DNA from 3 places in the Bacillus sp. PK6-16 genome. Region 1 is predicted to be linked to each of the others. Evidence: predicted binding sites of a transcription regulator. Region 1 holds the regulator's gene; each other region holds the start of a gene.
The links. Region 1 encodes NrdR, which represses ribonucleotide reductase genes. Its sites were predicted from a motif close to AACACNATATATNGTGTT; they were not measured.

Region 1 (8,352 bases):
ATTCAAAATGAAAATGGATGTTACTTTATTCAGACAGACATTGCTCTTAAGTCAGATGCTTTTAAAGAGTGGCTTGCAGATGGAGAAATGAGAAAGCATACATTCGATGCGAAGCGTGCAATCGTTGCACTGAAATGGAATGGGATAGATATGCAAGGGATTGACTTTGATCTATTAATCGCTGCTTATTTACTTGACCCGGCTGATACAGATAAAGATTTCCGTACTGTAGCGAAAATGAAAGAAACGCATGCTGTGAAATCAGATGAAGAAGTTTACGGAAAAGGTGCGAAGCGTGCGGTTCCAGAGTTAGAGGTAATCGCGGAGCATGTGGCTCGTAAAGTGCATGTATTATATGATGTAAAGCAAACATTCGTTGAAGAGTTAAAGAAGAATGAGCAATATGAACTGTTTACAGAGTTAGAATTGCCGCTTGCACGTGTATTAGCTGATATGGAAGTAAAGGGTGTAAAAGTTGATACAGAGCGTCTTCGTAATATGGGAGAAGAACTTGCGGGTAGATTAAAGGAAATGGAACAGGAAATTTATAAGCTTGCGGGAACAGAATTTAATATTAATTCACCGAAGCAGCTTGGTGTTATTCTGTTTGAGAACTTAAACTTACCGGTTATTAAAAAGACGAAAACAGGTTATTCTACGTCAGCTGATGTACTAGATAAGCTTATGAATCACCATGAAATTATTCCAAATATTTTACATTATCGTCAATTAGGGAAGCTAAATTCAACTTACATTGAAGGTTTACTGAAAGTTGTACATGAAGATTCATCTAAAATTCATACTCGCTTTAATCAAGTGTTAACGCAAACAGGTCGATTAAGTTCAACGGATCCGAACTTGCAAAATATCCCGATTCGATTAGAAGAAGGAAGAAAGATTCGTCAGGCATTTGTTCCATCAGAAGAAGGATGGATTATGTATGCGGCTGATTATTCACAAATCGAACTGCGTGTATTAGCTCATATTGCAAATGATAAAGGGCTAGTTGAAGCGTTCCAACATGACATGGATATTCATACGAAAACAGCTATGGATGTATTTGGCGTTGAAAAAGATGAAGTAACTTCAAATATGAGACGACAAGCGAAAGCTGTTAACTTCGGAATTGTGTATGGTATTAGTGATTATGGTCTTTCACAAAACTTAGGAATTACAAGAAAAGCAGCAGCGGAATTTATTGAAAAGTATTTAGAAAGTTTCCCTGGTGTACAAGAATACATGGAGGACATCGTAAAAGATGCGAAACAAAAAGGATATGTAGCTACATTATTAAATCGTCGCCGTTATATTCCAGAAATTACGAGTCGTAATTTTAACTTGCGTAGCTTCGCTGAGCGTACAGCGATGAATACACCAATTCAAGGTACTGCAGCAGATATTATTAAAAAAGCGATGATTATTATGGCAGATCGTTTAGAAGAAGAAGGATTACAAGCGCGTCTTCTTCTGCAAGTACACGATGAATTAATATTTGAAGCACCAAAAGAAGAAATCGAAAAATTAGAGCAGCTTGTACCTGAAGTAATGGAACATGCGATTGAACTTGCAGTTCCGCTGAAAGTTGATTATTCTTACGGTCCAACTTGGTACGACGCAAAATAAGGAAGTGATGAAATGCCTGAATTACCAGAGGTTGAAAACGTCAGACGGACACTTGAAAATCTTGTAACAGGAAAAACGATTGAAGATGTTATTGTTACTTATCCAAAAATAGTGAAACGACCGGATGATGCAGAAATCTTTAAAGAAATGCTAAAAGGCGAGAAGATTGAAAATATAAAGCGAAGAGGAAAGTTTTTGCTTTTATATGTAACGAATTATGTCATTGTTTCACATTTGCGTATGGAAGGTAAGTTTTTATTACATCAAGAGGATGAGCCGATTGATAAACATACGCACGTCCGTTTCTTATTTACAGATGGAACGGAATTACATTATAAAGATGTGAGAAAGTTTGGTACGATGCATCTCTTTAAGAAAGGTGAAGAAATGAACCAAATACCTCTTGCTGACTTAGGTCCGGAGCCATTTGATGCTGAAATGACACCGCAGTATTTACAAGAAAGATTACAAAAGACAAATCGTAAAATAAAAGTTGTGCTACTGGACCAGCGTCTTTTAGTAGGGCTTGGAAATATATATGTAGATGAAGTTTTATTCCGTTCTCAAATTCATCCAGAACGAGAAGCTTCGTCTTTAACAGTAGAAGAAATTGAGCGGATTTATGAGGCTACCGTTACAACGCTAGGCGAAGCAGTAAAGCGTGGTGGAAGTACAATTCGGACGTATATCAACTCACAAGGGCAAATTGGTTCGTTCCAAGAACTCCTAAATGTATATGGGAAAAAGGGAGAGCCGTGCGTAACTTGTGGCACGATATTAGAAAAAACAGTTGTTGGCGGGCGAGGAACGCATTACTGCCCAATTTGTCAGCCTAGAATATAGAAAAGAGATAACATCGGATAGGCATTTGTCATATACATACAGCAGAGCTATGTATAAGGGAGGAGCTTACCGATGTACCTTTATTTATCTCTTATTTTATTAGCTTTTACATTAAGCTTAGATAGCTGTAGTGTAGGGCTAACATATGGTTTAAGAAGCGTAAGAATTCCACTAAGATCAATTATAATTATCGGAATGTGTTCAGCGGCTGTTATGCTTGTTTCAATGGGAATTGGACATATGATCGCGAAAGTATTTTCACCTGTTATCGCAACGCGTATCGGTGGGCTTGTTCTTATTGGAATAGGGATTTGGGTATTATATCAATTTTTTCGAAGTGAGAAAAAAGAAGAACCGAAGCAAGAGGAGAAGGTCTGGAAATTAGAGATTGCCTCGCTAGGTCTAGTGATTCAAATTTTACGGAAACCGACTGTTGCAGATTTTGATAAATCAGGCACCATTTCTGCAGGAGAAGCATTACTTCTTGGTATAGCTCTTTCTGTAGATTCATTTGGTGCTGGAATTGGTGCATCTTTATTAGGGTATGCACCCGCTATGATGGCGATATTAGTTGCAGTTATGAGTTCTTTGTTTTTATTTATTGGAATGAAACTTGGAACGGTTTTATCAAATATGAAGTGGTTACAAAAATTTACATTCCTGCCTGGAGTATTACTCATCATTATTGGAATTTGGAAAATGTAAGTATGGGCGTGGAACATTAGTTTCGCGCCTTTTATTATGAGGAGGATTATTATGACAGTAGTAATTGGATTAACAGGAGGCATTGCAAGTGGAAAAAGTACAGTTTCTCAAATGTTTCGTGAACTGAGCATACCAGTTATTGATGCAGATATTATTGCAAGAGAAGTTGTAGAGCGAGGAAAAACAGCATATAACAAAATAGTAGAAGTATTTGGAACGGAAGTGTTACAAGAAGATGGAGAACTAGATCGTCCAAAACTAGGAAGTGTCGTTTTCTATAATGAAGAAAAACGATTGCAGTTAAATAAAATTGTTCATCCTGCAGTGCGTGAGGAAATGAATAGGCAAAAGGAAATGTACATAAAAGAAGGTATGCAAGCGGTTGTGTTAGATATTCCTCTCTTATTTGAAAGCAAATTAACAAGTCTCGTTGACCGCATCTTAGTTGTAGCGGTTAAGCCGCATACGCAATTAGAACGTTTAATGAAACGAAATAACTTTTCAGAAGAAGAAGCAACAGCTCGTATTCAATCTCAAATGCCGTTAGAAGAAAAAGTGAAAAATGCAGATGAAGTGATAAATAATGATGGCACAATTATGGGAACGAAAACACAATTGCAGGTAATTTTAAAGAAGTGGAACATTATTGACTAAAAAATTGTGAAATTAATGAAAATGCTTAGTGACATATCCCCTTTTTGTGTTATACTATTATTGGGATTGGAGATAAATAGTATAACGCATTCAAGGGGGATAACATATTATGACTCGTGTGGCAATTAATGGATTTGGACGTATTGGGAGAATGGTATTTCGTCAAGCAATAAAAGAAAGCGCATTCGAAATTGTAGCAATCAATGCAAGCTATCCATCTGAAACGTTAGCACACTTAATTAAATATGATACAGTTCATGGCAAGTTTGACGGAACAGTAGAAGCATTTGAAGATCACTTATTAGTTGATGGAAAAATGATTCGCCTTTTAAACAACCGCGATCCAAAGGAATTGCCTTGGACAGATTTAGGTGTTGAAGTTGTAATTGAAGCAACTGGTAAATTTAATTCAAAAGAAAAAGCAATTCTTCACGTTGAAGCTGGAGCGAAAAAAGTTATTTTAACAGCGCCTGGTAAAAATGAAGATGTAACAATTGTAGTTGGTGTGAACGAAGACCAATTAGATATTACAAAACATACTGTTATTTCAAATGCATCTTGTACAACAAATTGTTTAGCGCCTGTTGTGAAGGTGTTAGATGAGCAGTTTGGAATTGAAAACGGTTTAATGACGACAGTTCACGCTTATACAAATGACCAAAAAAATATTGATAACCCACATAAAGATTTAAGAAGAGCACGTGCTTGCGGACAATCAATCATTCCGACAACGACAGGTGCTGCGAAAGCGCTAGCAAAAGTTCTTCCACATTTAAACGGAAAACTTCATGGTATGGCACTTCGTGTACCAACACCAAACGTGTCTCTTGTTGATTTAGTAGTAGATGTAAAACGCGATGTGACAGTTGAAGCTATTAACGATGCATTCAAAACTGTTGCAAACGGTGCGTTAAAAGGTATTGTAGAATTCAGCGAAGAGCCTTTAGTATCTATCGACTTTAATACAAATACACACTCAGCTATTATCGATGGTTTATCTACAATGGTAATGGGTGATCGTAAAGTGAAAGTACTTGCTTGGTATGATAACGAGTGGGGCTACTCTCGTCGTGTTGTAGATCTTGTAACGTTAGTTGTTCAAGAGTTAGCGAAACAAGAAAATGTGCAACACATTTAAGTGAATAAGGGAGGAGAGGGCAAGGCAATATTTGCCCTCTTTTTTTAATTTTTTCTGAAAAGGAAAAAAATTATATAAGTATATTTTAAAAAGTGGACATACCACGAAACGTTGTGATTACTGCATTTGTGAATCGTTTATTTTTTTTAGGGAAAAGTAAAGAGGAAAATATGACAGAAAATCGAAAAAACTGTTGTTGCAAAATGAAAATAAACAAAGTATACTAACACTCGTAAACTTAAGAGCTGAGGTACGTAGTCACTACTTAAAGGGTTAGGACCTCTCTGGACTAACTTTCCCCCGTGGTAGTGGAGCAAGCCAAATTGCAAATTAGTTTTCAATTCGAACAGTTAGAATAAATTTACAAGGGGGAACTGTAGAATGGATACTATGGATACGATGGGTCGTCACGTGATCGCTGAACTTTGGGATTGCGATTTCGACAAGCTTAATGACATGCCGTATATTGAACAATTATTTGTGGATGCAGCACTAAGAGCTGGTGCTGAAGTGCGTGAGGTTGCTTTCCATAAATTTGCACCACAAGGTGTAAGTGGAGTAGTAATTATCTCAGAATCACATTTAACAATTCATAGCTTTCCGGAGCACGGTTACGCAAGTATTGATGTTTATACTTGTGGGGATCGTATTGATCCAAATGTTGCTGCAGAATATATTGCAGAGGGTTTAAACGCGAAAACGCGTGAGAGCATCGAGCTTCCTCGAGGCACTGGTAGCTTCGAAATTAAGCAGAGAGAAACAAAAGCTCTTTAAAAAAGAACATAATTGATTTAAAATGTAAAGAGGTGTATAATGCACCTCTTTTTTAGTTTATAAAAAAGGGAAAATATAACGTACTCGTTAGTTGAATAAATTGGACTCTTGCAAATGAGGTAGTGCCCTATATACCATCTTATTTTTAAGAATGAGATGATAAAGTGATGCGCTGGAACTTAAAGTGGTAAGAGAGTTAGAATGAGTTATATAATATTGTATATATATTTTAGGTGAAGTGAGTAGAGAAAAATAAAGAGTATAGTGTAAAGGAGTGAATGAATTGCGTTGTCCATCCTGTTCTCATAATGGTACAAGAGTGTTAGATTCGCGTCCGGTAGACGAGGGGCGCTCTATTCGAAGAAGGAGAGAGTGTGAAAGCTGCTTAAGTCGCTTTACGACCTTTGAAAGGGTAGAAGAGTCACCTCTTATCGTTGTAAAAAAAGAAGGCACACGAGAAGAGTTTAATAAAGAAAAGATTTTACGCGGTTTAATTAAAGCGTGTGAAAAAAGACCAGTATCTTTAAGACAATTAGAAGAAGTAACACAAAGCGTGGAACGTGAACTGCGTAATTTAGGTATATCAGAAGTGAAAAGTGATATGATTGGTGAAATTGTTATGGAAGAACTTCGCGATATTGATGATGTTGCTTACGTACGTTTTGCTTCTGTATATCGTCAATTTAAAGATTTAAATGTATTTATTGAAGAATTAAAAGATATACTGCAAAAAGAAAGAGAGTAGAAGTTGTATTTTATTCTCTTTACATACCGTAAGTAATAGGATAAGAGAGCTAGAAGCGCAAGCTAATAGCTCTTTTTCACTAAGAATTTATATAATGAAGATAGAACGAATGAAGTAGAGGATAGATTGGATGAGAGAAAGGAAAAGCAAGAATGGAAAAACAGTCATGGATGGAGCTATTGCCGATTGATCGTTATAAAGTAAGTGCGAAAGGACTACTGCACAATTACGACCGAAAAGTGTTAACGATGTTGTATCAGCCGTTAATAGGTAGTAGAGCTTTTAGCTTATACATGACACTATGGGGAGAGCTTGAGCAAGATCGTGTATTTGGAAAAGAGAATACGCATCATTCCCTTATGGTGACTATGCAAATGCAACTTCCTGAAGTATATGAGGAACGAGTAAAGTTAGAGGCAATTGGGCTTTTGAAGGTATATATTAAGAAAGAAAAAGATATTCGAATGTTCATATATGAGTTGCAACCACCTTTATCTCCGAAGCAGTTTTTTGATGATATTGTTTTAAGTATCTTTTTATACAATCGATTGAGCAGGACAAAATATAATCAAGTAAAGCAATATTTCTTAGAAGAAGAATTTGATTTTGCTTCTTATGAAAATGTTACGCGTTCTTTCAATGATGTGTTTGGTTCGTTTAATCCAGGACAGCTTGAGCATGCGCAAGAAGACCTTCGTATTCCAAAAACGACAACTATGCCAAGTAACGAGAAGGGAGACGCTCCGAAAGTTTGGAATGATTTCTTTGATTTCTCTTTATTTGTAGATGGATTGTCCGCTCTTGTTCCTAAAAAGGCGATTACAGATCAAGTGAGAGACTGCGTTATAACACTTGCTTACGTGTATGGTGTAGATGTGTTATCGATGCAAAATATCGTTCTTGGTGCAGTGACAGAGATGCAAACAATTGATATGGAAAGGCTTAGAAAAGGAGCGCGCGATTGGTATCAATTTGAAAATGGTCAAGCATTACCGGTATTAAGTGAAAGAGTACAGCCTCATGCTGCACGTACGATGAAAGAGAAAGAGCCTTCATCGCAAGAGGAGATGCTAATAAAGCAGCTAGAGGAAATCTCACCAAAACAACTATTGAAAGAGATTTCTGGTGGTGCAGAGGCAACGAAAGCGGACTTGCAGATTGTTGAAGATGTCATGATTAATCAAAAATTGACACCAGGAGTTGTGAATGTACTTATTTATTACGTTATGCTACGCTCAGATATGAAACTTGCGAAAACGTATGTCGAGAAGATTGCTGGGCATTGGGCACGTAAAAAGGTCGGTACAGTAGCGGACGCGATGGCGTTAGCGAAAGAAGAGAACCGTCAGTATCAAGAGTGGGCTGAGACGAAGAAAAAAGGCCGTACGGCGAAGAAAACGGTGCGGAAAGAAATGGTGCCAGATTGGCTTAAGGAAGAAGAGCCGAAAGAACAAGAGAAAGAAACAGAGAAGAAAGATGTAAGTGTAGAAAAAGATGCAAGTACGCTAGAAGATGAAAGAAAACGACTAGAAGAAGTGTTAAAAAAATATAAGCGTGATTAATAGAAGAGAATGAACGCTCTTTGAGGTGAGAAAATGGAGCATATTCAAAATTCATTTGCAAAATTAATGGAAAATGAAAACTTTAAAAATAGATATGAAGTATTAAAGGCAGAAGTAATGGCGCATCCGCGTGTGAAAGAATTTATAGACGAACATAAGGGTGAAGTAACGACTTCTATGATTGAGCGCAGTCTTGTGAAGTTATATGAATATATTGGACAAAGTGTAGGTTGCGTGGATTGTCCGGATTTAGGCTCATGTAAAAATATGCTACAAGGGTACGAGCCAAAGCTTGTTATTCAAGGGAA
Region 2 (8,352 bases), 910 kb from region 1:
CTAAAACATCCCCATAATGTAACAACTCTATCATATCATTATTTTGAGAACTCTGTATCTCTTCTAACGTATAACCTGTATACATCCATAGGTTTTTTTTCAAATCTTTCACGATTTTTGCTACCTTTTTCACTTCAGCAGCTTGAAAAAATGGATCTCCACCTGAAAATGTTACATCAGTTAATGGATTACTTGCAATCTCTTTCACAATTTCTTCTACTGTCATTTCCGTTCCGTTGCAAATATTCCACGATTTCGGATTGTGGCAACCAACGCAACGATGCGGACAGCCCGCAAAAAACACGACTGTCCGCAACCCTTCTCCATCTACTACACTATCATGAATAATATTCATCACTTTCATTTATGTTTCACCCGATCTATCTCTTCACTACGTTTCGCACTATTCCACTTCGACATATCTCCTACAAGATAGCCTGTTATACGGCGAATTCTTTCTATATTAGCCTCATCTTCATTCCCGCAACTTGGACATTCATTCCCAATAACCCCGTGATAACTACAGCACTTACAACGGTCAACAGGATGATTAATTGAACCGTATCCAACGCCATGTTCTGCCATGGCTTGTACAATTTGTTTTAATGCCTTTTTGTTATGCATTGCTGCTCCGTCTAGTTCAATATAAGTAATATGTCCTCCATTACAGAGAGCATGGAACGGGCCTTCTAAATGGATTTTATTTATCGCTTGAATGTTATAATAAACTGGAATATGGAATGAATTCGTATAGTAATTATGGTTCGTTATACCGCTAATCATGCCAAATTCTTCTCTATCTTTTTTCACAAACTTCCCTGATAATCCTTCTGCTGGAGTTGCAATTACTGAGAAATTCAGTTGATGTTCTTCTGTCGCTTTATCCATTCTATCTCTCATAAAGGAAATAATTTCATACCCAAGTTTCCATGATTCTTCATCTTCCCCATGATGCTTTCCTGTTAAAGCTACTAAACATTCCGCAAGACCGATAAAACCAATACTTAACGTCCCTTGTTTTAAAATCGAGGCTACGGAGTCTTCAGGCTGCAACGTTTCTCCACCACGCCATACACCTTGTGAATATAAAAACTGAAAATCTCTTGCTCGCTTCGTACATTGATACGCATATCTTTCTAATAGCTGCTTAATTCCTAAATCTAAATAATAGTTTAGCGCTTCAAAAAACGCTTCTTTTGAACCACTAATTAACGCTAATTTCACTAAATTAATAGACGTAAATGATAAATTCCCTCTACCAATCGCTGTTTCTTCTCCATGTATATTAGACATAACACGGGTACGACATCCCATGTAACATACTTCACTTTCTGGTCTTCCATCATAATGCACTGCATTAAACGGAGCATCTAAAAATGAAAAGTTAGGGAATAATCGCTCTGCGGTTGTCTCTAATGCTAATTCAAATAAATCGTAGTTCGGATCACTTTCTTCAAAATTCACACCTTTTTTCATCTTGAAAATTTGAATCGGAAAAATCGGTGTCTCTCCTTTACCAAGTCCAGCTTGTGTCGCTTTTAAAAGTTGTTTAATTAACATTCTTCCTTCTTTTGATGTATCTGTTCCATAATTAATAGAAATAAACGGTACTTGTCCTCCGCCTCTACTATGCATACTATTCGAATTATGAACGAAAGCCTCACACGCTTGATACGTATCATTTTCCGTTTCTTTCCATGCAAATTCTTCTATTTGTTCTTTCGTAAGCGGATATGATTGTAATCGTTTTTTATGTCTCTCAATTGTTTTTCGTACATAAGGTGCTAAATCAATATCAAAGAGTGCAAACGATTGACCACCGTGCTGCATATTTTGATTCGCTTGAAAAATAATAGACGAAAGAGCCAATGCACTTTTAATGTCTTGCGGTTGTCTCATATGTCCATGTCCAGTATGAAAACCATTAGCAAGCATTTGCGCTAACGGAATTTGTGAACAAGTCGTCGTTCCTGTTGCATAAAAATCTAAATCATGTGGATATAATATATTTTCATTTATCGCTTTTTTCACTTGATCTGACAATAAATTCTCAACAGCATAATATTTTGCACTCTCAGATGCGAACGTTCCCATTACGCCCATTGGAGAGCGGCCGTCTACATTTGCATTTTCTTGCATCAAATCTTGTTCATTGCCGTGGACTATTGTCTCAAACACTTTCATTAATTCTTCTTCTCCACGTGTATTATTTTGTAACATTTATAACCCTCCACCAATATGTTGTTGTCTTTTGATTAAAATGTTACTACATATAGTCTTACTGTTTCTGTGAGAAATGTAACATTACTGTGAAATTTTTTTCACGAAATAATGAATTTTTCATTTACAAAAAAGAAATGTGCTCTTTACAAATGTATGGTACAATATACGGGAAAAACTCTTTTTACCCTTTATCAACACATTTGAATAAAGGAGACTGAACTTATGGTTACTACATATCTTTTATTTATCGTTGCCTACTTACTTGGCTCGATTCCATTTGCACTAGTTGTTGGAAAAATCGGCTACGGAATCGATATTCGTGAGCACGGGAGCGGTAATCTAGGCGGAACAAACACATTCCGCACATTAGGGAAAAAAGCAGGTTTTACCGTTACAATTGCTGACATTTTAAAAGGGACATTAGCAACAAGTCTACCAATGATTTTCGGGTTAGATATTCATCCACTATGGTTCGGGTTAGCGGCTGTTCTTGGACATGTCTATCCAATCTTCGCGAAATTCCGCGGTGGTAAAGCAGTTGCAACTTCTGCTGGGGTGCTATTATGCTATTCACCAGTTGTTTTTGCAATATTGGCTGTTGTATTTTTCACCCTTTTATTTACAACAAGATACGTATCACTTTCTTCTATGGTAACAGCAGTTGTTGCTGTTATTGCATCCATTGTTAGCGGGGATAAAATCTTCATTATTGCGATGTGTTTATTAGCAGGTATGGTTATTTATAAACACCGTGCAAATATCGGACGAATTATAAATAAAACTGAACCAAAAGCAAACTTTTCAAAAAAGCAAAAATAAGATCGTAACCCACATAACGCAAAAAGAAAACGTGAAGCATATTAATAGCGTCTTTTTGCGTTATTTTTTATACTAAAGAAAAAGCAACATAATTTGGAGGAACTATACATGAATCTTTCCGTAACAAAAGAAGCAGCACAATGGTATAAAACTGAATTAAACTTACAATCAAATGAAACACTACGCTTTTTCGTACAATACGGTGGTTGCAGTACTGTGCAAAAAGGACTTTCTTTAGGTATTCGTAAAGATGATCCTGCACATCCTGCTGTTCAAATTCAAGAAGAAGGTATTAATTTCTTTATTGAAGGCGATGATGAATGGTTCTTCGATGGACATAATTTATCTGTTACACTTAACGAAGGTGACGACTTCCCACAATTTAATTATGAAAAATAAAAAAACGTGGCTTCTGCCACGCTTTTTTATTTTTTCTTAATTTCCTCATATTTCGCATACCACTCAGGATATAACTTTTTAAATGATACAGGGCGGAACCCTTCTTTTTTCGCACAAATATTCGTTGTGCTTGCAGTAATACACAGTTCACCATCACCATTATATATTTCATATCCATATACAACGCGAAGTGGGCTCACAGTATCTACCCATGTTTTTACGATTGCTTTTTCTCCGTAACGCATCGCTTTACGGTATGAAATTTGTAAATCTAACACAGGAGAAATAATTCCTTCTTTCTCCATTTCAACATATGAAAAACCTAAATCTTGTATAAGTTTCGTGCGACCTAACTCAAGCCACACTAAGTAGTTTGAATGGTAAACAACACCCATTTGATCTGTTTCCGCATAACGGATTTCAACTTCATGTTCTGCTACAAACATATGTATATTCGCCTTCTTTCACTTCTGCTACCTTGCATACATTTAATCATAATACAGTGACATCAAAAATAAAATAAAAATAGTGAATCTTTTCCCGAAAGGAGCAAGCATATGATTCAAATTGTAACGGTTCGTAGTGGTGATAGCGTATATAGCTTGGCATCAAAATATGGATCAACACCTGACGAAATAGTAAAAGACAATGGATTAAATCCAGCTGAAACGCTCGTTGTTGGTCAGGCACTTATCGTTAATACGAAAGGGAATAATTATTATGTACAGCCTGGTGACAGCCTATATCGAATTTCTCAAACATATAATGTCCCCCTCGCTAGTTTAGCTAAAGTTAATAATTTATCTTTAAAATCTATTCTCCATGTCGGACAACAATTATATGTACCAAAAGGTACAAAACGGGCTGTAGAATCCATCGCTTATTTACAACCTTCAACTATACCGATTAAAGAGAGTTTAGTTAATGCTACACGTGCCATCAATCCATTTTTAACATACTTAGCTTATTTTAGTTTTGAGGCAAAAAGAGATGGCACATTAAAAGAACCTACTGAAACAGCTAAAATCGCTAATATTGCAACGCAAGGTAAAACAATCCCTATGCTCGTTATTACAAATATTGAAAATGGTAATTTCAGTGCCGATCTAACATCGGTTATTTTACGCGACGCAACGATTCAAAACAAATTTATTACAAACATTTTGCAAACAGCTGAGAAATATGGCATGCGAGACATTCATTTCGATTTCGAGAGTGTAGCACCTGAAGACCGCGAAGCGTATAATCGTTTTTTACGAAATGTAAAAACACGCTTACCTAGCGGGTACACATTGAGCACAACTCTCGTACCGAAAACAAGTTCAAATCAAAAGGGAAAATTTTTCGAAGCTCACGATTATAAAGCGCAAGGGCAAATTGTTGATTTCGTCGTCATTATGACATATGACTGGGGATGGCAGGGCGGGCCACCGATGGCGATTTCTCCTATCGGTCCGGTGAAAGAAGTACTTCAATATGCAAAATCTCAAATGCCTCCCCAAAAAATTATGATGGGGCAAAATTTATACGGGTTTGATTGGAAGCTTCCATTTAAACAAGGAAATCCACCCGCAAAAGCAATTAGCTCTGTCGCAGCTGTTGCACTAGCTCGTAAATATAATGTCCCTATTCGTTATGATTTCACAGCCCAAGCTCCTCATTTTAATTATTTTGATGAAAACGGCGTGCAACACGAAGTTTGGTTTGAAGATTCACGGTCTGTTCAAAGTAAATTCAATTTAATGAAAGAACAAGGTATAGGTGGTATTAGTTACTGGAAAATCGGTTTACCATTCCCACAAAATTGGCGTTTACTTGTTGAAAACTTTACGATTACGAAAAAGGGCTGACAAAAGTCAGCCCTTTTTGTACATTTTGTTAAGATTCATCTTTGATTTCACTTTTTAATGAGTCAATACTTTCTAAACGTCTTTGATTTTTTGCTTCAATAGCAGCACGATCTTTTTCATTAGAAAGTTCCGCTGTTTCTTTTGCTTCATTAAAGTTATCAACTGTATTTTGCACCATTTCTTGTAACTTTTCAGCGTTGTCACTTCGATTATCTGGATTTGGCATGTACTTCCCTCCTAATATTGTATATACACACCATCTTAAATTACCTATCTTTCCTCAAATTTATACATAAAAAAGGAGAATGTAATATTCTCCTTTTCTTTAACCATTATCAACAATCGGTTGTTTACCTGTTTGATCTTGCATTTGCTTTCCTTTATTTCCACCAGCTTTTTTTGATTGTGTTCCAATATGATTCGGTGCAAAATCTTTTGAATTTTTTTTCGGATTACCCATTACTATCGCCTCCTTAACACTAGTATCGTACTAGTGTTAAGAATTATTCAGCTTGCTTAAAAAGTTTCATTTCATAACGTTTTTCAATGCGCTCTTCAATGCGATCAATTGCCTCACGATCGCTTAATAATTGTTGTTTATTTTCATTTACAAGTTCTTCAAACGATTTACGGCGACTTCTTCTCATGTTGTTCACCCTCTCTCCTTCGCTTTCTTATTACATAGTATGAGCAAACAAAAAACTCTTTAATCAGATTTGCAAGAAAATTTTATGTTTTAGTACTCCTAAAAAAACTCCGTGTACAATATATTGCACACGGAGTTTTTCATACCATAATATTTAAATACTCTTTCAACTTTTCATCTGCATTCATTTCATTTTCTTTATAATCATGAAGCGCCTGTAATACAAAATCATACTGTTCTAAAATATAACTTTCTAATCTCATAACATCCTCTAAGCTATTAAGCATAATTCTCGTATTACCAACTTCACTTTTTAACGCTGGTTCACATTTTAAGCTTGTACATATTTCTTTCACATCTTCTTCTAATATCTCTGTTAATACATATTTCTTTCGCCCTTTTACCTTTACTCTCATAACTGGATAAAAAGCTTTTATATCTAAATAACTTCCTACGTTCATACAACGTAGCCATTCTACATTCCGTTTATTACATGCAAGTATTTCTTTCACCGCTTCATATACCGCAGTTTCATCAAGCATAGCCTTATTTACTTTTCGTTTCCCTTCTTCTTCAATAGCTACACACTTTTGATAAACAGCAGCACACGTAATGCAATCGTCAAATGCATTATGAGAGCTTAAACGAATTCCAAGCATTCGTTTTAACGTTTCAAGTTTATGATTAGGCGCATGCTTCATGTATTTCTTCGCTAAAAATACAGTATCAATTACTTTATTTTTAGGTTCAGGCAACCCAAGCATATTTACATTACTTTTCAAAAAGCGCATATCAAAAGAAGCATTATGGGCCACAATAACATTTGTATGTAAAAATGCTAAAAATAAAGGTAACACTTCTTCAATCGTCGGAGCATCTGAAACGCGATAATTAGTAATACCTGTTAAACTCGTTATTCGGTCCGGAATTGGCCGCTCTGGATTCACGTATGAAACAAATTGATCTACTAATTCATGATTACGATATTTCACTGCTGCAACTTGAATAATTTTATCATTATAAGGGTTAAATCCTGTTGTTTCAAAATCAATTACAACATAATCTAACGGTAAGGATACATTCCCCACTCCATACACTCCTTTATCTCTAAACGGTTATATTTCTTACATCATATCATGAAGTGATTACTACTTGAAAAAGAAAAGACAGAAATGGGAACTCTCCACCTCTACCTTTTCACCATTATTTTAATTTAGCAACCCTTTTCTCCATCTCTTTTTGCGTCATCGGCCCAATAAACTTATCTTGAATGACACCTTTTGTATCTATAAAATACGAAGTTGGAATCGTAATTACTTTATACGCTGTTGTCACATCAATGTTCTTGTCCAATAAAACAGGAAAAGTAATTCCTTTTTCTTTAATAAAATTGCTTACCTTTTCTTCCCCCCCACCTTTTTCTGAAGGCGTATAATTGATTGCTAAAATTTCTACGTTTTCTTTATGTTCTTTATAGAAAGCCTCCATATCAGGCATTTCTTGTTGGCAAGGTCCACACCACGTTGCCCAAAAGTTTAAAATCACTTTCTTTCCTTTTAAATCTGATAGCTTTACATTCGTTCCATCTAACTTCGTTAATTCGAAGTCTGGCGCACTCTTCCCTATTTCAATACCATTCCTTGCGATAATCTCTTTCATCGCAGCTTCACTTTTTTCTTGCTTCACTTTTACCGCCTGCTCTTTATTACCAAACTGTTCATAAGCTGCATATCCCGCTAAACAAAGTAACACTACAATAATCGTAAGCTTCCGCCACATTTTATATCACCCTAACGTATTATCTTCTTTTAACACATTCATCAAAATACTATATACCTTATTTTAGCTTATACGGACAAGCTTGGAAATATTCACATTCTAAATAATCAGAATTTTTATAACTGTGATGGAATATTTACCTTTCCTTCATATAATTAGAGATAAATAGAATATTTTACAATGAAAGGAGCTCTCATGAATTTATTTGAAAAAATACTTCTATATATTCTTAGTTTTATATTTTCCCCAATCGGAATTATCACATGGATTATCTCACTATTTAGTAAAGACCCTGAAAAAAAACAAGTTGGACGTATTTGTCTCTATATCGCATTAATCTCATTTATCCTTTGGGCAGGCCTCGGCATTATTACTTTTTTCACGATGACTACCATTACTACTATAGAATAGTTATAGAAAGGACGATTATTTTGGGAGAACACCCTATCACCAAAGAGCTACGCTATATACGAATATGCTTAGTTATTTTAGTAATCGTTCTTTTATTTTTCAACAGTGAAAAAGTCGTTGAAATTTCTACAAATCATGATTCCATAGAAAATGTTCCCACCAGTAATATGACACAAATTGCGGAAAATACATTCGCTATTCAAGAATATAATCCATTACTAAGTA
Region 3 (8,352 bases), 2.3 Mb from region 1:
CTTATTTATAGTAGAGAAGGAGAATGAGTGAAATGAAAAAAGAAAAAGCAGTTGTTGTTTTTAGTGGAGGACAAGATAGTACGACATGTTTATTTTGGGCAATAGAGCAGTTTGCAGAGGTAGAAGCTGTAACGTTTAATTACAATCAACGTCATAAGCTAGAAATTGATTGTGCAGCGGAAATTGCAAAAGAACTAGGAATAAAGCATACGGTACTAGATATGAGTCTATTAAATCAACTTGCTCCAAATGCGTTAACGAGAAAGGATATGGAGATTACACATGAAGAAGGTGAATTGCCATCGACATTTGTAGATGGACGAAATTTACTCTTCTTATCATTTGCTGCTGTATTAGCAAAACAAGTTGGAGCACGTCATATTGTAACGGGTGTATGTGAAACTGATTTCAGTGGTTATCCAGACTGCCGTGACGTGTTTGTGAAATCGTTAAATGTTACTTTAAATTTATCTATGGATTACCCGTTTGTCATTCACACGCCACTTATGTGGATTGATAAGGCTGAAACATGGAAATTATCAGATGAACTTGGAGCATTTGAGTTTGTTCGAGAAAAAACATTAACATGTTATAACGGAATCATTGGTGATGGTTGCGGTGAATGTCCAGCATGTCAACTTCGTAAAGCAGGATTAGATACGTACCTACAAGAACGCGAAGGAGCGAACAACTAATGGATAACTTTTTTGGATTTCGCATCGTAGAGAATTTGCAAAAAATGGAAAAGGATATTCGGCGTAAACAACTCAAATACCATAATAAAAGAGTAATGGTCAGCAAGGAATTTACATTTGATGCAGCACACCATTTACACTGTTATGAAGGGAAATGTAAAAACTTACATGGTCACACATATAAAGTTGTATTTGGAATTAGTGGATATGTAAATGAAATAGGTCTTGCAATTGACTTTGGAGATATAAAAGAAATTTGGAAGAATGAAATAGAAATTTATCTAGATCATCGTTATTTAAACGAAACGTTACCTGCAATGAATACGACTGCTGAAAATATGGTCGTTTGGATTTATGAAAAGATGGCAGAAGCACTAACAAAAGAGAATCGAGTGAACGAATATAAAGGAGCTCGCGTTGAATTTGTTCGTCTATTTGAGACGCCGACTAGTTATGCGGAAGTAAGACGGGAGTGGATGCTTGATGAGTAAAATCCCTGTCTTAGAAATATTCGGTCCGACTATTCAAGGTGAAGGAATGGTTGTAGGGCAAAAGACAATGTTTATCCGTACAGCTGGTTGTGATTATAGCTGTGCTTGGTGTGATTCTGCTTTTACGTGGGATGGATCAGCTAAAGATCAAATTAGACAGATGACACCAGAAGATATTTGGGATGAGCTTGTTGCAATTGGAGGAGAAAATTTTTCTCATGTTACGATTTCAGGTGGAAATCCGGCATTACTAAAAAATATTGAGTTTCTTCTTTCTGTATTAAAAGAAAATGGAATGCGAACGGCAATTGAAACGCAAGGGAGTAAATGGCAAGATTGGTTACTTCAAATTGATGAGATAACAATTTCTCCAAAACCACCAAGTTCAACGATGAAAACAGATTTTCAGAGGTTAGATGCTATTATTCAGAAACTAGCAGGAAAAGATATTAGTTTAAAAGTAGTAGTATTCGATGATCATGATTTTGAATATGCAGTTAAGATGCACGAACGTTATCCAAAGGTACCATTTTTCTTACAAGTAGGAAACGATGATACAAAAACAGTGGATGATGCGATGCTTATAAAAAAATTATTAGATAAGTATGAATGGCTGATTGATAAAGCTGTAAATTGTAAAGCGATGAATGATGCAAAAGTATTGCCTCAGCTTCATGCGTTAGTATGGGGAAATAAGCGCGGCGTATAACGAGAAGGGATGTTTAAAATGACAGGAAGATTAGATGAAGATTTAAAAGATGTAACATTACTAGGGAATCAAAATACAAAATATTTATTTGAATATAGCCCAGAAATATTAGAGGTATTTGATAATAATCATCCAAACCGTGATTATTTTGTAAAATTCAATTGTCCTGAATTTACAAGTTTATGCCCGAAAACAGGACAACCAGATTTTGCAACAATTTATATTAGCTATATTCCAGAGCAAAAAATGGTAGAGAGTAAATCTTTAAAGTTGTATTTATTTAGTTTCCGCAATCATGGTGATTTCCATGAAGATTGCATGAACGTTATTATGAACGATTTAATTAAATTAATGGATCCACGTTATATTGAGGTATGGGGGAAATTCACACCACGTGGTGGCATTTCAATTGATCCATACTGCAACTACGGGCGCCCAGGGACGAAGTATGAACAAATGGCTGATTACCGCATGATGAACCACGATCTATATCCGGAAACAATTGATAATCGTTAATAGAAAGAAAGGGCCTGTATAGTATACAGGCCCTTTCTTTCTATTATATTATGCATTTTGATTAATGACAGTATAGTTTTTATGACTTACAACTGTAAGAGGTTCCATATCTAGTTCTCTAAAATTCTTCATAATTGTTATATCAACAATAACAGAGTTTTGATTTACTTTTTGAACACGGCCTTGCATTCCACCTTTAAATTCGATGATATCTCCAGTTTCTGCGATCTGCATAAGCAACTCTCCTTGTTACAGTTTTCCCAAAAAAAGAATAAATTTGGGTTTTTTTATTTCCTCCTATTTTGAACCATATTTCCTACTTTGTAAATGTTTCCAAAGTAAAAATTCGAAAAATATTCACTTTTTGTAAGAAAATATGTAGAAAATCCATGTTTTTTGAAAAAAATAGCAAAAATGCGAGAATCTTTATATCGAGGTATAATGAAAAAGTAGAATAACCTGCTGAAGTGGGAGAAATTAGAGGCGGTAAAATGATGTTTGAATTTGTGGGGAGTGTTATAGCTTTAATTTTATTTTTATTTTCTTATATGCATTTAAAAAAGATTCGTCAATATGATACGAGTACATATTTTGATGGGATGGATGGTATCCATGCTTCGATAACACATGATAGTGGTGGGGAGATGTAAAGGTATATAACTTTATTTTCTTGCGTGGCATGATGTTTAGAACTAGTGCATAATAGAGTTCATAAGTGATGAATGGAGAGTGAAAAGAATGAAGATTTCTTTTATTCGTCATGGTCGCTTAGATTGTACTATAGAACCAATGACGGTTACATCCTTTCATGAATGGATAAAAGGATATGACTTACATACTATAACAGAAAAACAACCTATACCATTGGAAACAAGAGAAGCGGTTGAAGTAGCGAAATTGATTGTAACGAGTGATCAAAAGTGTGCTGTACAGTCAGCAGCTGAATTAATGGATTCTTTATGTTTTATACAAAATTCTCTTTTTAGGGAAGCGGCAGTTCCGGCGAGCTTTTATGCGCCAAAATGGTTGAAGTGTAAACTTAACGTATGGATGTGTATTGGACGAGCATTATGGATACTTGGTTACCATAAAAATGTTGAATCTTATAAGGAAGTAAGAGAGAGGGCAAGGCAAGCAGCTTACGTATTACATCGTTATGCTCTCGTACATGGAAGTATTGCTCTTGTAGGTCATAATTATTTTAATTCGATGATTGGAACGGAACTGAGGGCAATAGGATGGTCTGGTTCGCCTATTTTGCATAGAAAGCCATGGGGATGTACAACATATACGTTTCACGAGGCGATGGATGGAAATATATTAAATACGAATTTAACATAAAAGCACACGATTTATATAAATCGTGTGCTTTCTTTTTAAGATACAGAAATTTTGACGTTTAATGGTTTTACGAGATGAGCATAAGGTTCGCCTACTAGCATAACAATTTCATCTTTTTTATAACCTAACTTTTCGTAAAGTGAATAGGCGCGTGTGTTTTCTAAATTAACAAGTAAAGCGATTTTTTCATGCCCTTTTTCAGTTGCATAGATTTCGGCAGCTTCAATTAATTTAGAACCGATACCTTTTCCGCCGTGTGCACTTGAAACTGATAGTGTATCAATGTAATACTCATCAAGCTCAGCTTCTTTTTCTAACGTAATTGATTCATCTTTATGTAATTCTCTTAAGTGATGTACAATTGGTGCGTCAAGCTGTGTTGCTTCACTACCGTGATAAGCGACAATAACTCCAACTGCACTCTCGTCTTGTTCATAGACAAAACAGTTTTCGTAGCTCAGACGGTTATTTTCTTTTGAGAACCATGTCTCAAGTCCTAGTAATACTTCTGCTTCATCTGTGCTACCTGTGATTTTTTCAGCAATTTCATGCAGAGCATTATACAATAAAGGAGCTATTGCCATTGCATCTGTCTTTTTTGCTTTCCGAATCATAGTATCCCTCCTAGTTCTATTTGTATATTGTAGCATAGTGGTATGGAACTTTGCATAATTGAATGCCGAAATGTTTGATATAGAGAAGTAGCTATGTTAGTATATGATATTTAGTGGACATATAGTAAAACGATATTGTTTGCGAAATAACGAAAATAAAATCATGGCATAACAACGAGATAAAGTGAAACGTTAATCAGTAAGATTTTTTGTTCATTCCACGACTGATTAGTAGTCAACACCAATCGCACTACCTGCAAATAGCGGGATAAATTTACAGTTGTTGACCTATAGAATATACGATAAAATAAAATATTGCAGAGAGGTGAAATACATGGATAAAGAATTAGCAAATACAATTTTAGATCAGCTAAAAAATGGTGAAATAAAGGAGTATGTTGTTACGAAAGATGTATTTTATACGTTCAGAGAAGTTGTTGTAAATAGAGAAGACTTTAAGCATTTCATTGGTAACGCACAGCGAGGCGGGCAAGTGATTTATACATATTCAGAAACGCCACGTTCATAAAGGGGAATTTTGATCAGCAGGGCATCTCTCACTGATTAGTAGCCTTTCACCAATCGGACGTTTAATGCGGGATAAATAAAAGATAAAGGAGAGGGGAATTATGGGCGATTTTAAACAAGGCATTTTACCACATTGGGATTATATGTGGAAAGATAGAGCCGGCAATCGATTTATGGGAATGGTTATGTATCCAGAGAAACGAAAATGTTCAGCAAAAATGCTTCAGAAAATAAAAAGAGCATATGAAGAAGCAGTAGAAATTAAAGTAACTGTACAAGTTCGACATACATATCAGTACGTAGAAGGAATGATTGTATACTTTGATGAAGAGGCTCCGGTATGTACAATGATTGATAAAGATGAAAATCCGCATCATATATTTGTAAAAGATATTTTGCGCATTGAGCACTCTGAATAAACCTTTCATAAATAAATTGAAGTTCCATAATAATAATCTTTTTCTATAATAGTTATCTTTTAGTATGTAACGAGAAACGAAAGTATATGTATAATATATTTAATAAGGTAAATTTGATAAATGTAATCGTTTTTTAGAGCAGATTATAGTTTCATATCTGTTCTTTTTTGCGTGATGCTGGAGAAATATATTTCTTCAGCATCTACCGTTTTATGACAAAATATATTGTTAACTTTTTTAAAAATAAGGTTAAATTCGTTGACAACTTTTTTGAAAAGCACTTTATTGACATGAGTTTTAGAATGTTGTTTCATAGTCATTGTATTGAAAAAAAACGGCTATCATGTCGAAAAGTAAAAGTTAAAAAAAGAAAGAATTTATACATATATCTTGTGTCTTATTTTGAAACGTAATACAATATATAGAGAAATCAAGAACAACATATAGAGAATATAGATTTGAGAGGGAGGGTCGGAAATGTTAGTTGCATATGATTCTATGACAGGAAACGTGAAGCGTTTCATTCACAAATTAAATATGCCGGCCGTTCAAATTGATGAAGATCTAGTAATAGATGAAGACTTTATTCTTATTACGTATACAACAGGTTTTGGCAATGTACCAGAACGTGTTTTAGACTTTTTAGAGCGCAATAATGAAAAATTAAAAGGCGTATCTGCAAGCGGCAATCGTAACTGGGGAGACATGTTCGGTGCAAGTGCTGACAAGATTTCTACTAAATATGAAGTGCCTATTGTATCAAAATTTGAGTTATCTGGAACAAATAACGATGTAGAATATTTTAAGGAAAGGGTGCGGGAGATTGCGACACATTGAACTGAATAATGAAATCACGCAAATGCAGGACGGTTTTTATCAGCTTCATAAAGATAAAGAGGCATTAGAAGTCTTTATGGAAGAAGCTAGAGAGAATACCGTTCCTTTTAATAGCGTGGCAGAGCGAATGGAGTATATGAAAGAACATGATTACTATTACAACGTTCTGGACGAGTATAGCTTGGAGGAAGTAGAGGAAGTATATAACATCGCTTATGGTGAAAACTTCGAGTTCCAATCTTATATGGCAGCATCTAAGTTCTACAAAGATTATGCGTTAAAAACGAATGATCAAAAACAATACTTAGAAAGCTATGAAGATCGTGTAGCAATTGTTTCATTATACTTAGGACGCGGTGATGTTTCGAAGGCAAGACAATTCGCAAGCATGATTGTAAAACAAAACTACCAACCAGCGACACCAACCTTTTTAAATGCGGGAAGAAGCAGAAGAGGAGAAATGGTGTCTTGTTTCTTGTTAGAGATGGACGATAGCTTAAATTCGATCGGCTTTAACATTAATACTGCGATGCAATTATCGAAAATCGGCGGGGGAGTAGCTTTAAACTTATCTAAGCTACGCGCACGCGGTGAGCAAATTAAAGGTATCGACAACGCTGCAAGTGGTGTAGTACCTGTTATGAAATTGCTTGAAGATTCGTTTTCATATGCGAATCAGCTTGGCCAACGAAAAGGTGCCGGTGCAGTATATTTAAACATTTTCCATTGGGATATTATTGAATTCCTTGATACAAAAAAAATAAATGCCGATGAGAAGAGCCGTATTCAGTCTCTATCAATCGGAATTATCGTTCCAAGTAAGTTCTTTGAGCTTGCTGAGAAAAACGAACCTTTCCATGTTTTCGCGCCTTATACGGTTTATAAAGAATATGGCAAGCATTTAGATGATATTGACATTGATGAAATGTACGATGAATTAATGAGCAATCCGAAAGTGAAGAAGAAGCCACTAGATATTAGTGCACGTGATATGCTTATTAAAATCGCTATGATTCAGCTTGAGTCTGGTTACCCATACTTAATGTTTAAATCAAATGCAAATAATCAACATCCATTGAAGGATATTGGAACTGTGAAGATGTCGAACTTATGTACAGAAATCTTCCAGCTTCAAGAAACTTCAGAAATAAATGATTACGGTACAGATGACATTATCCGTCGTGATATTAACTGTAACTTAGGATCGTTAAATATCGTAAACGTAATGGAAAATAAAGAAATTCGTGAAGCAGTTCATGCGGGAATGGAAGCTTTAACAGCTGTTTCTGATATGACGATTATTCCGAATGCACCAACTGTGAAAAAAGCAAATGACGAGCTTCATTCAGTTGGACTTGGAGCAATGAACTTACACGGATATTTAGCAAAAAATAAAATCGCTTATGAAAGTGCAGAAGCGAAAGAATTCGCTCGTACATTCTTTATGATGTTAAATTACTACTCTATTGAGAAAAGTATGGAAATCGCTACAGAAAAAGGCGAGACATTTAAGGACTTCGATAAATCTGATTATGCGAATGGCACATACTTCGAAAAGTATGAAACGACAGATTACAGCCCAGTAACTGAAAAAGTTCAGCAACTATTTGAAGGAATTCATATTCCAACAAAAGAAGATTGGACAAGTTTAAAAGAGCAAGTACAGAAGAATGGTTTATACAACTCATATCGTCTTGCCATTGCTCCAACACAATCAATCAGTTACGTTCAAAATGCAACTTCAAGCGTAATGCCGATCGTAAGTCAAATCGAATCAAGAACATATGCGAATGCGACAACATATTATCCAATGCCGTATTTATCAAAAGATACGTTCTGGTACTATAAATCTTCTTACGATATGAATCAGTTTAAATTAATTGATTTAATCGCAGAAATTCAAGAACATATTGACCAAGGAATTAGTACAATTCTTTACGTTAATAGTGATATTTCAACACGTGAATTAGCACGTTACTACATCTATGCACATAAAAAAGGCTTAAAGAGTCTGTATTATACGAGAACACGTAAATTAAGCGTGGAAGAGTGTGTGGCTTGTACCGTTTAATATAAAAAGTGAGACATGATGAGCAGGGTTTTCTGAACCCTGCTCATGCTTAGTTATCATATTTAGAGAAGGGGCGATTTAATGCGTGCGGTAAACTGGAACAAAAAAGAAGATGATTTTAGTTTAATGTT

Region 2: the regulator NrdR is predicted to act here: its motif matches at 2,263-2,280, upstream of M1D66_RS09390 (anaerobic ribonucleoside triphosphate reductase).
Region 3: the regulator NrdR is predicted to act here: its motif matches at 5,725-5,742, upstream of nrdI (class Ib ribonucleoside-diphosphate reductase assembly flavoprotein NrdI).

What each region holds. Positions count from the first base shown of each region.
Region 1 is NZ_CP096511.1:884,202-892,553, forward strand. Features, by position in the region: gene polA (DNA polymerase I) at 1-1,623, shown strand, start outside; gene mutM (DNA-formamidopyrimidine glycosylase) at 1,636-2,466, shown strand; gene ytaF (sporulation membrane protein YtaF) at 2,539-3,171, shown strand; gene coaE (dephospho-CoA kinase) at 3,223-3,825, shown strand; gene M1D66_RS04560 (glyceraldehyde-3-phosphate dehydrogenase) at 3,935-4,963, shown strand; gene speD (adenosylmethionine decarboxylase) at 5,354-5,737, shown strand; gene nrdR (transcriptional regulator NrdR) at 6,021-6,482, shown strand; gene M1D66_RS04575 (replication initiation and membrane attachment family protein) at 6,635-8,044, shown strand; gene dnaI (primosomal protein DnaI) at 8,078-8,352, shown strand, end outside.
Region 2 is NZ_CP096511.1:1,794,296-1,802,647, reverse strand. Features, by position in the region: gene nrdG (anaerobic ribonucleoside-triphosphate reductase activating protein) at 1-364, opposite strand, end outside; gene M1D66_RS09390 (anaerobic ribonucleoside triphosphate reductase) at 361-2,220, opposite strand; gene plsY (glycerol-3-phosphate 1-O-acyltransferase PlsY) at 2,446-3,042, shown strand; gene M1D66_RS09380 (HesB/YadR/YfhF family protein) at 3,151-3,441, shown strand; gene M1D66_RS09375 (acyl-CoA thioesterase) at 3,468-3,887, opposite strand; gene M1D66_RS09370 (glycoside hydrolase family 18 protein) at 3,999-5,291, shown strand; gene tlp (small acid-soluble spore protein Tlp) at 5,320-5,517, opposite strand; gene sspN (acid-soluble spore protein SspN) at 5,617-5,751, opposite strand; gene M1D66_RS09355 (FbpB family small basic protein) at 5,795-5,938, opposite strand; gene M1D66_RS09350 (3'-5' exonuclease) at 6,078-7,025, opposite strand; gene M1D66_RS09345 (redoxin domain-containing protein) at 7,141-7,716, opposite strand; gene M1D66_RS09340 (hypothetical protein) at 7,912-8,127, shown strand; gene M1D66_RS09335 (YmzC family protein) at 8,148-8,352, shown strand, end outside.
Region 3 is NZ_CP096511.1:3,927,747-3,936,098, reverse strand. Features, by position in the region: gene queC (7-cyano-7-deazaguanine synthase QueC) at 33-695, shown strand; gene queD (6-carboxytetrahydropterin synthase QueD) at 695-1,186, shown strand; gene queE (7-carboxy-7-deazaguanine synthase QueE) at 1,179-1,895, shown strand; gene queF (preQ(1) synthase) at 1,914-2,411, shown strand; gene M1D66_RS20150 (YkvS family protein) at 2,460-2,645, opposite strand; gene M1D66_RS20145 (hypothetical protein) at 2,879-3,061, shown strand; gene M1D66_RS20140 (histidine phosphatase family protein) at 3,150-3,752, shown strand; gene M1D66_RS20135 (GNAT family N-acetyltransferase) at 3,788-4,366, opposite strand; gene M1D66_RS20130 (hypothetical protein) at 4,701-4,895, shown strand; gene M1D66_RS20125 (hypothetical protein) at 4,996-5,313, shown strand; gene nrdI (class Ib ribonucleoside-diphosphate reductase assembly flavoprotein NrdI) at 5,791-6,150, shown strand; gene nrdE (class 1b ribonucleoside-diphosphate reductase subunit alpha) at 6,137-8,221, shown strand; gene nrdF (class 1b ribonucleoside-diphosphate reductase subunit beta) at 8,303-8,352, shown strand, end outside.